Regions from separate parts of the Stenotrophomonas testudinis genome, predicted to be linked through region 1. Evidence: predicted binding sites of a transcription regulator. Region 1 holds the regulator's gene; the other holds the start of a gene.
The links. Region 1 encodes HrcA, which represses chaperone genes, less so after heat shock. Its sites were predicted from a motif close to TTNGCACTCNNNNNNNNNGAGTGCNAA; they were not measured.
Positions count from the first base shown of each region.

Region 1 (4,418 bases):
TCCTTGACGTCGCCGCCCAGCACGCCGCCCTGGATCGCCGCACCCAGTGCCACGGCTTCGTCCGGGTTGACGTCCTTGCGCGGTTCCTTGCCGAAGAACTCGGTCACCGCCTGCTGCACCTTCGGCATGCGGGTCTGGCCACCGACCAGGATCACTTCGCTGATGTCGCTCGAACGCAGGCCGGCATCGTTCAGGGCGACGCGGCACGGCTCGATCGACTTGCGGATCAGCTCGTCGACCAGCGATTCCAGCTTGGCGCGGGTCAGCTTGATGTTCAGGTGCTTCGGACCCGAGGCGTCAGCGGTGACGTACGGCAGGTTCACTTCGGTCTGCTGGGCGCTGGACAGCTCGATCTTGGCGCGCTCGGCGGCGTCCTTCAGGCGCTGCAGGGCCAGCGGATCCTTGCGCAGGTCGATGCCCTGGTCCTTGTTGAACTCTTCAACCAGGTACTCGATGACGCGGTTGTCGAAATCTTCGCCACCCAGGAAGGTGTCGCCGTTGGTGGCCAGCACTTCGAACTGCTTCTCGCCGTCGACGTTGGCGATCTCGATCACCGAGACGTCGAAGGTGCCGCCGCCCAGGTCGTACACCACGATCTTGCGATCCTTGTTGTCGCCCTTGTCCAGGCCATAGGCCAGCGCGGCCGCGGTCGGCTCGTTGATGATGCGCTTGACGTCCAGGCCGGCGATGCGGCCGGCGTCCTTGGTCGCCTGGCGCTGGCTGTCGTTGAAGTAGGCCGGCACGGTGATGACCGCTTCGGTGACCTTCTCACCGAGGAAGTCCTCGGCGGTCTTCTTCATCTTCTCCAGCACCTTGGCCGAGATTTCCTGCGGCGCCATCTTCTTGGCATCGCTGGTCGACACCCAGGCGTCGCCATTGTCATGGGCCAGGATGCTGTACGGGACGTGGGCGATGTCCTTCTGCACTTCGGCGTCGGTGAACTTGCGGCCGATCAGGCGCTTCACCGCGTAGAAGGTGTTCTTGGGGTTGGTCACGGCCTGGCGCTTGGCCGAGGCGCCGACCAGGACTTCGCCGTCCTTGGTGTAGGCGACGATCGACGGGGTGGTGCGATCGCCTTCCGAATTCTCGATGACGCGGGCCTTGCCGCCGTCCATGATCGCCACGCACGAGTTGGTGGTGCCGAGGTCGATACCAATGATCTTGCCCATGGGGGAGACTCCTGAAGAATGCTTGTTGGTGTCAGTCCGGCCGGTCGGCCGGTGGATGAATGGGATGTGGGGGAGGCTCGTGGAACATTCAAGCCATCACCCGAACGCTGTGTTCAACCGTTCAAAGTGCGCCGGGTCTGGCCAGGCGCTACCTGACGGCGAAGGGCCGTTGCCGGCCCGACGCGTCAATCGGCGGCCACGACCACCAGCGCCGGCCGCAGCAGGCGCTCGTTGAGCAGGTAGCCCTTCTGGAACACGGTCACCACGCTGCCGGGGGCGGCGCCGGGGGCCGGCACCTGGCTGATGGCCTGGTGGTGTTCCGGGTTGAACGCCTGGCCGGTCGGGTCCAGCAGGACCAGGCCGTTGTCGGCGGCGACCTTCAGCAGCTGCTTGTAGGTCATTTCCAGCCCCTCGCGCAGCGGGTTGGCATCGTCGCCGGCGGCCTTCAGGCCGGCATCCAGGCTGTCAAACACCGGCAGCAGCTCGCCCAGCAGCTTCTCGTTGGCGAACTTGCGGGCCTGCTCGATGTCGCGGGCAACGCGCTTGCGCTGGTTCTCCAGGTCGGCGCGCTCACGCAGCGCATCGGCCTTGACCTGCTCGACCTCGGCGCGCAGGCGCTCCAGTTCGTCATGGGTGTCTGCAGCAGCGGCCGCATCGGCGGCGCTCTGCTGGGATTCGATATCTGGATGTTCTTGGTTCATGTCTGGGTCCCTGGCGGTCACTCTCCGCCTCCACCCACCCTAGTGTGGGCGGGATGCTGCGTTTCAAGCGTCTGCCGGCCCCGGACCGCGTCCCGGGGGCGAAAAGGCCGCCCCGAGCACGTCCGCGGTGGCCTGGACCAGCGGAATCACCCGGTCGTAGGCCATCCGTTTGGGCCCGATCACCCCCAGCACACCCAGCACCTGGCCGTTGGCGGTATAGGGCGCGGTGACCAGCGAGATCCCCTGCAGCGGCATCATCCCGGTCTCTTCACCGATGAAGATGCGCACACCCGGGGCCTGGATGGTCCGCTCCAGCAGCTGCAGGATCTCGCGCTTGCTGGAGAAAAGCTCGAACAGCTCGCGCAGGCGCTCCAGGTCGGACAGGTCCTGCACCCCCATCAACCGGGTCTGCCCGGCCACCAGCATGTCGTCGGCCGGCGGCTGCAGGGCCTGCTCGGCCAGTTCGATGCTGTGCGCCAGCAGCTGCTCCAGCTCGGACCGGGCGTCGCGCAGCTCCAGCAGCAGGCGGGTCCGGATCTCGGCCAGCGGCAGGCCGGCGAAATGCGCATTGAGGTAGTTGGCCACCTGTTCCAGCTGGCCCGGCTCGAAGGCCTGCCGGGTCTCGATGACCCGGTTCTGCACCTCGTTGTCGGCAAACACCAGGATCGCCAGCACCCGGCGCCCGTCCAGCGCCACGAAATCGATCTGTCGGAAGGCGAACTGCTCGCGCCGCGGCGCGCTGACCACGCCGACGAAGTGGCTCATCGCCGACAGCAGCTCCGAGGCACTGCCGAGCAGGGCCTGGGTGCTGCCGCCACCGGCCAGCTCATGGCGCAAGCGGGCCAGTTCGCCCTCGCCCGGCGGCTGCATCTGCAGCAGGCTGTCGACGAACACCCGGTAGCCATGCGCGGTCGGGATGCGCCCGGCCGAGGTATGCGGCGAGGCCAGCAGGCCCAGGTCCTCCAGGTCGCCCAGGATGTTGCGGATGGTGGCCGGGCTGACCTCCAGGCCCGCCACGCGCGCCAGTGTCTGCGAGCCGACCGGCTCACCGTCCTGGATGTAACGCGCGATCAGCGTGCGCAGCAGATGGCGCGCACGCGGGGCAAGCTGGTCAGCGGAACCGTGCATGGAATCAACCTGTGAGACACGGACACTAGATAATGGCGGTGCGTCGCCTTGGCAAGTCATTGGACCACCCCGCCGCGCGTGCTAGCGTTGCGCGGCTCAGACACCCCTGTACCCATGCTCAGACATCTTTCGATCAAGGATTTTGCTGTCGTCCGCGCCACCGAGCTGGAGTTCGGGCCGGGCATGACCGTCGTTTCCGGCGAAACCGGTGCCGGCAAGTCGCTGATGGTCGACGCGCTCGGCTTCCTGTCCGGCCTGCGCGCCGACAGCGGCGTGGTCCGCCACGGCGCCGCCCGTGCCGAGCTGTCGGCCGAGTTCGCCCTGGACCAGCTGCAGGCCGCGCGCCAGTGGCTGGCCGACAACGAGCTGGACGACGAGGACCAGTGCCAGCTGCGCCGGGTGATCCGCGCCGATGGCGGCTCGCGCTCGTGGATCAACGGCCGCCCGGTGACCCTGGCGCAGCTGGCCGATCTGGCGGGGCGGCTGGTGGAAATCCATGGCCAGCACGAGCAGCAGGCCCTGCTGACGCGCCCGTCGCAGCTGGCCCTGCTGGATGCCTATGCCCGCAACGAGGACGTGCGCCGCCAGGTGCGCCGCGCCGCTGCGGCCTGGCAGACCCTGGTCGACGAGTCGCTGGCCCTGTCGCAACAGGGCGACGTTTCCGACCGCATCGGCTTCCTTGAACACCAGCTGCGCGAGCTGGACCGCGAGGACCTGGAGCCCGAGTCGATTGTCGCGCTGGGCGCCAGCCACCGCCGCCAGGCCCATGCCAGCGCCCTGCTGAGCGCCTGCCAGGCGGCCAGCAACCAGCTCAACGGCGACGACGGCAGCTCCGCGATGGATCTGCTGCAGCAGGTGCGCCACGACCTGTCGCGCCTGATCGAGCACGACCCGCGCCTGGGCGAAGTGGACGGCCTGATCGAGAACGCCTCGATCCAGCTGCACGAAGCCCTGTCGCTGCTGGACCGCGTGCACGACGACCTGGATGCCGACCCGGAGCAGTTTGAGGAGAACGAGCGCCGCCTCGGCCGCCTGCACGACCTGGCGCGCAAGCACCGCGTGCCGATGGACGAGCTGGGCGCGCAGCGCGAACGCATGCATGCCGAAGTGGAGCAGCTGCGCGGCGCCGACGAGCGCCTGCAGCGCCTGGCCGGCGAGATCGCGAAGGCCGCGGCCGCCTGGCGCGTGCAGGCCGAGGTGCTCACCGCCTGCCGCCGCAAGGCTGCTGCCGAGCTGTCGGCCACCACCACCGGCATCATCGCCGAGCTGGGCATGGGCGGCGGCCAGTTCCTGATCGAGCTGGAAGCGCAGGACAGCGGCAAGCCGGACCCGCAGGGCGCCGAGCGCGTCGAGTTCCTGGTGGCGGCCAACGCCGGCCAGCCGCCGCGGGCGCTGCGCAAGGTCGCCTCAGGCGGTGAAC
Region 1 is NZ_JAMOKY010000024.1:46,572-50,989, reverse strand. It holds gene dnaK (molecular chaperone DnaK) at 1-1,169, opposite strand, end outside; gene grpE (nucleotide exchange factor GrpE) at 1,355-1,870, opposite strand; gene hrcA (heat-inducible transcriptional repressor HrcA) at 1,934-2,998, opposite strand; gene recN (DNA repair protein RecN) at 3,113-4,418, shown strand, end outside.

Region 2 (4,418 bases), on a different contig from region 1:
CAGGCCAGCGATCGAGGCAGCGTTCTGCAGCGCCGAACGGGTCACCTTGGTCGGGTCCAGGATGCCGAACTGCAGCATGTCGCCGAACTCGCCGGTAGCGGCGTTGTAGCCGAAGCTGCCGGTGCCTTCCTTGACCTTGTTGATGATGACCGACGGCTCTTCACCGGCGTTGGCCACGATTTCGCGCAGCGGGGCTTCCATCGCACGCAGGGCGATCTGGATGCCGTGGTTCTGGTCTTCGTTGGCGCCCTTCAGGCCAGCCAGCGAGGTGACCGCACGGACCAGGGCAACGCCGCCGCCCGGGACCACGCCTTCTTCAACGGCTGCACGGGTAGCGTGCAGGGCGTCGTCGACGCGATCCTTCTTTTCCTTCATTTCGATTTCGGTCGAAGCGCCGACCTTGATCACGGCAACGCCGCCGGCCAGCTTGGCCACGCGTTCCTGCAGCTTCTCGCGGTCGTAATCCGAGGAGGTGTCCTGGATCTGGGTCTTGATCTGGCCGACGCGTGCGTCGACGGCAGACTTTTCACCCACGCCATCGATGATGGTGGTGTTTTCCTTGGAAACCTGCACCTTCTTGGCGCGGCCGAGATCCTTGATGGTGGCCTTTTCCAGCGACAGGCCTACTTCTTCGGAGATCACGGTGCCGCCGGTCAGCACGGCCATGTCTTCCAGCATCGCCTTGCGACGGTCGCCGAAGCCCGGAGCCTTGACGGCCACGACCTTGACGATGCCACGGATGGTGTTGACCACCAGGGTCGCCAGCGCTTCGCCTTCGACTTCTTCGGCAACGATCAGCAGCGGCTTGCCGGCCTTGGCGACGCCTTCCAGCACCGGCAGCAGGTCACGGACGTTGGAGATCTTCTTGTCGTGCAGCAGGATGAACGGGTCATCCAGGTCAGCGGTCTGCGACTGCTGGTTGTTGATGAAGTACGGGGACAGGTAGCCGCGGTCGAACTGCATGCCCTTGACCACGTCCAGCTCGTTGTCCAGGCCCGAGCCTTCTTCAACGGTGATTACGCCTTCCTTGCCGACTTCCTTCATCGCGTCAGCGATGATCTGGCCGATCGACTCGTCCGAGTTGGCCGAGATGGTACCGACCTGGGCAATCGCCTTGTCGTCGGCGGTCGGCTTGGAGATGTTCTTCAGCTCGGCAACGGCGGCCACAACGGCCTTGTCGATACCGCGCTTGAGGTCCATCGGGTTCATGCCGGCAGCAACAGCCTTGGCGCCTTCGCGGATCAGGGCCTGGGCCAGCACGGTGGCGGTGGTGGTGCCGTCGCCAGCGTCGTCGTTGGTGCGGGAAGCAACTTCCTTCACCATCTGCGCGCCCATGTTCTCGAACTTGTCAGCCAGTTCGATCTCCTTGGCGACGGAGACGCCGTCCTTGGTGATGGTCGGAGCGCCGAAGCTCTTTTCCAGCACGACGTTGCGACCCTTCGGGCCCAGGGTGGCCTTGACGGCATTGGCGAGAACGTTGACGCCGCGCACCATGCGCGAACGGGCGTCTTCACCGAAACGAATATCCTTGGCAGCCATTGCGATTACCTCGATGTTTGCGCCGGGCCGGGCCCGGCGACGGAAAGGGATGTCTTACAGGAAAGCAGGTCGCGCCGAGGCTCAGCCGATGATGGCGAGCACGTCGTCTTCGCGCAGGACCTTGTACTCGACGCCTTCGCTCTTGTACGAGCTGCCGGCGTACTGGCCGTAGATGACCTTGTCGCCAACCTTCAGCGACGGAGCGCGCACGGTGCCGTTGTCCAGGGCCTTGCCCGGGCCGACGGCGACGACTTCACCCTTGGTCGACTTTTCCTTGGCCGAATCCGGAATGACGATGCCACCGGCGGAGATTTCGTCGGCTTCGATCGGCTTGACCACAACGCGGTCGTGCAGCGGCTTGATGTTCATAGGGACCTCTTAAGTTGTTGATTGGTCTAAAAAAGTCCGGCGATGTTAGCACTCACCCCAGGTGACTGCCAGCATTGCTCGCGAAAAAACCCGACAGGTCGGGAGCAGGACAGAGATGGAGCTGCCCTTGGGCCTTTCAAGCCCCGCCACGGAAAAATTTTCGACGGTGCGCTGCGGCGGGGACAGACGGCGGGACCGACAGGTTCCCGCATTTTTGGTGATCCACGTCGCAGTGTCAGATATCTGACGTTCAGTTACGGCAAAGTGTCACGCGTTCGGCCTTAGGCTCGCCCGGCATTCCCAATCACAAGGAGTAGTCGATGCGATTGCTGTCCCCGCTTGCCGCCGCCTGCCTGCTGGCGCTGGTCGCCGCGCCGGCCCAGGCCGAGGTCTTCATCAACGAACTGCACTACGACGACAGCACCCCAGCCGGTGACGTCGGCGAAGCCATCGAAGTGGTCGCCACCGCTGGCGAGGACCTCTCCGGCTACCGCCTGTATCTCTACAACGGCGCCAACGCTTCGGCCGCCGTGGTCTACGACAACAAGCCCGTGCCGGCTGGCAGCGCAGCCGGCTGCGGCAGCGCCACGATCGCCGTGGTCACCTACCCGACCAACGGCCTGCAGAACGGCCCCAACGACGGCATCGCCCTGGTCGACGCCAGCGGCAAGGTGGTCCAGTTCCTCAGCTACGAGGGCGCCATCACCGCCTCCGGTGGCCCCGCCGCCGGCATGACCAGCCAGAACATTCCGGTTGCCGAAAGCAACAGCACCGCTCCGGGCACCTCGCTGCAGCTGACCGGCAGCGGCAGCCAGTACGCCCACTTCACCTGGGCCGAGTCGGCCGGTGAGACCTTCGGCCGCTGCAACAACAACCAGACCTTCAGCGGCGGTGGCGGCACCCCGGGCGGCCCGAACACCCCGCCGTCGGTGACCACCACCACCCCGGCACAGGGCAGCAGCACCTTCCCGGCCGCGGCCGATCTGGAAGTGGTGTTCAGCGAGACGGTGAACCTGGCCAGCGGCGCCTTCGCCCTGAGCTGCGGGACCTCCGGCAGCGTGCCGCTGACCTGGCCGGGCAGCGGCAAGACCGTGAAGCTGTCGACCAACACCGCCCTGGTGGCCGGTGAGGCCTGCCGCTTCGACATCCGCGCCTCGCGCATCACCGACAGCCAGGGCGCACGCCCGGCCGCTGACAGCCGCATCGCCTTCACCGTGGCCAGCACCACCGGCAACCCGGACCCGGACCCGGGCAATCCCGGCAACCCAGGCACCCCGGCGGGCTACTACTCCAAGGTCAACACCTCCAGCCCGAGCCAGCTGCGCTGCTCGCTGCACGAGACCATCAAGGGCCACACCGCGTACCCGTACAGCGGCTCGGGCACCAGCACCTGGACCATCCTGGAAATCGCCGACGAAGATCCGAACAACAGCGGCAAGATCCTCGACGCCTACCGCAACCACAGCTACACCAAGGTGAGCAGCCGTGCGGGCACGGGCAGCGGCCTGACCTACAACCGCGAGCACACCTGGCCGAACTCGCTGGGCTTTGCCAGCACCACCGGCGACAAGGGCCTGCCGTACGCCCCGTACACCGATACCCACATGCTGTACCTGACCGATGCGCAGTGGAATGCCGACCGCGGCAACAAGCCGTTCGGCAAGTGCGATGCCAACTGCGGCGAGCGCGCCACGGAGGCCAACAACGGCCAGGGCGGCGGCAGCGGCGGCTACCCGGGCAATTCCAACTGGGTGCGTACCCCCGACGGCAACACCGGCACCTTCGAGGTGTGGGGCAAGCGCAAGGGCGACATGGCGCGTGCGGTGATGTACATGGCCATCCGTTATGAGGGCGGCAAGGATGCGGCCACCGGCCAGTCCGAACCGGACCTGGAACTGACCGACGACCGCAGCAAGATCGTCAAGACCAGCAGCTCGCCGGCCTACATGGGCCTGCTGTCGACCCTGATCGACTGGCACCTGTCCGATCCGCCGGATGATGCCGAGCGTGCCCGTAATGACGTGATCTACTCGTTCCAAGGCAACCGCAACCCGTTCATCGACCACCCTGAGTGGGCGACCCCGGGCCTGTTCACCTCCGCCAAGCCGGCCACCTGCCAGCTGGCCAACTGACCGCGCAACGCAGCGGTCCACGCCGCCGCCGGGCCCTGACCCGGCGGCGGCCCTATACTCGGCGGTCATGTCGACCGTCGATCCCGTCCTGCTGCTGTTGACCACCTGCCCGGACCGGGCCAGTGCCGAGCGCATCGCGCACGCGCTGGTCGGCGAGCGCCTGGCTGCGTGCGTCACCCGGCTGGAAGGAGCGCAGTCGACCTACCGCTGGCAGGGCGACGTCATCACCGACGCCGAACTGCAGTTGCTGGTGAAGACCACGGCGAGCCGCGTCGATGACGCGATCGCCCGCATCGTCGAACTGCATCCGTATGAACTCCCGGAGTGCATCGCGGTCGAAACCCGGGCCGGCCTGCCGGCGTATCTGGACTGGATCCG
Region 2 is NZ_JAMOKY010000005.1:19,295-23,712, forward strand. It holds gene groL (chaperonin GroEL) at 1-1,539, opposite strand, end outside; gene NQ204_RS04850 (co-chaperone GroES) at 1,621-1,908, opposite strand; gene NQ204_RS04855 (endonuclease) at 2,229-4,040, shown strand; gene cutA (divalent-cation tolerance protein CutA) at 4,108-4,418, shown strand, end outside.
Region 2: the regulator HrcA is predicted to act here: its motif matches at 1,954-1,980, upstream of NQ204_RS04850 (co-chaperone GroES).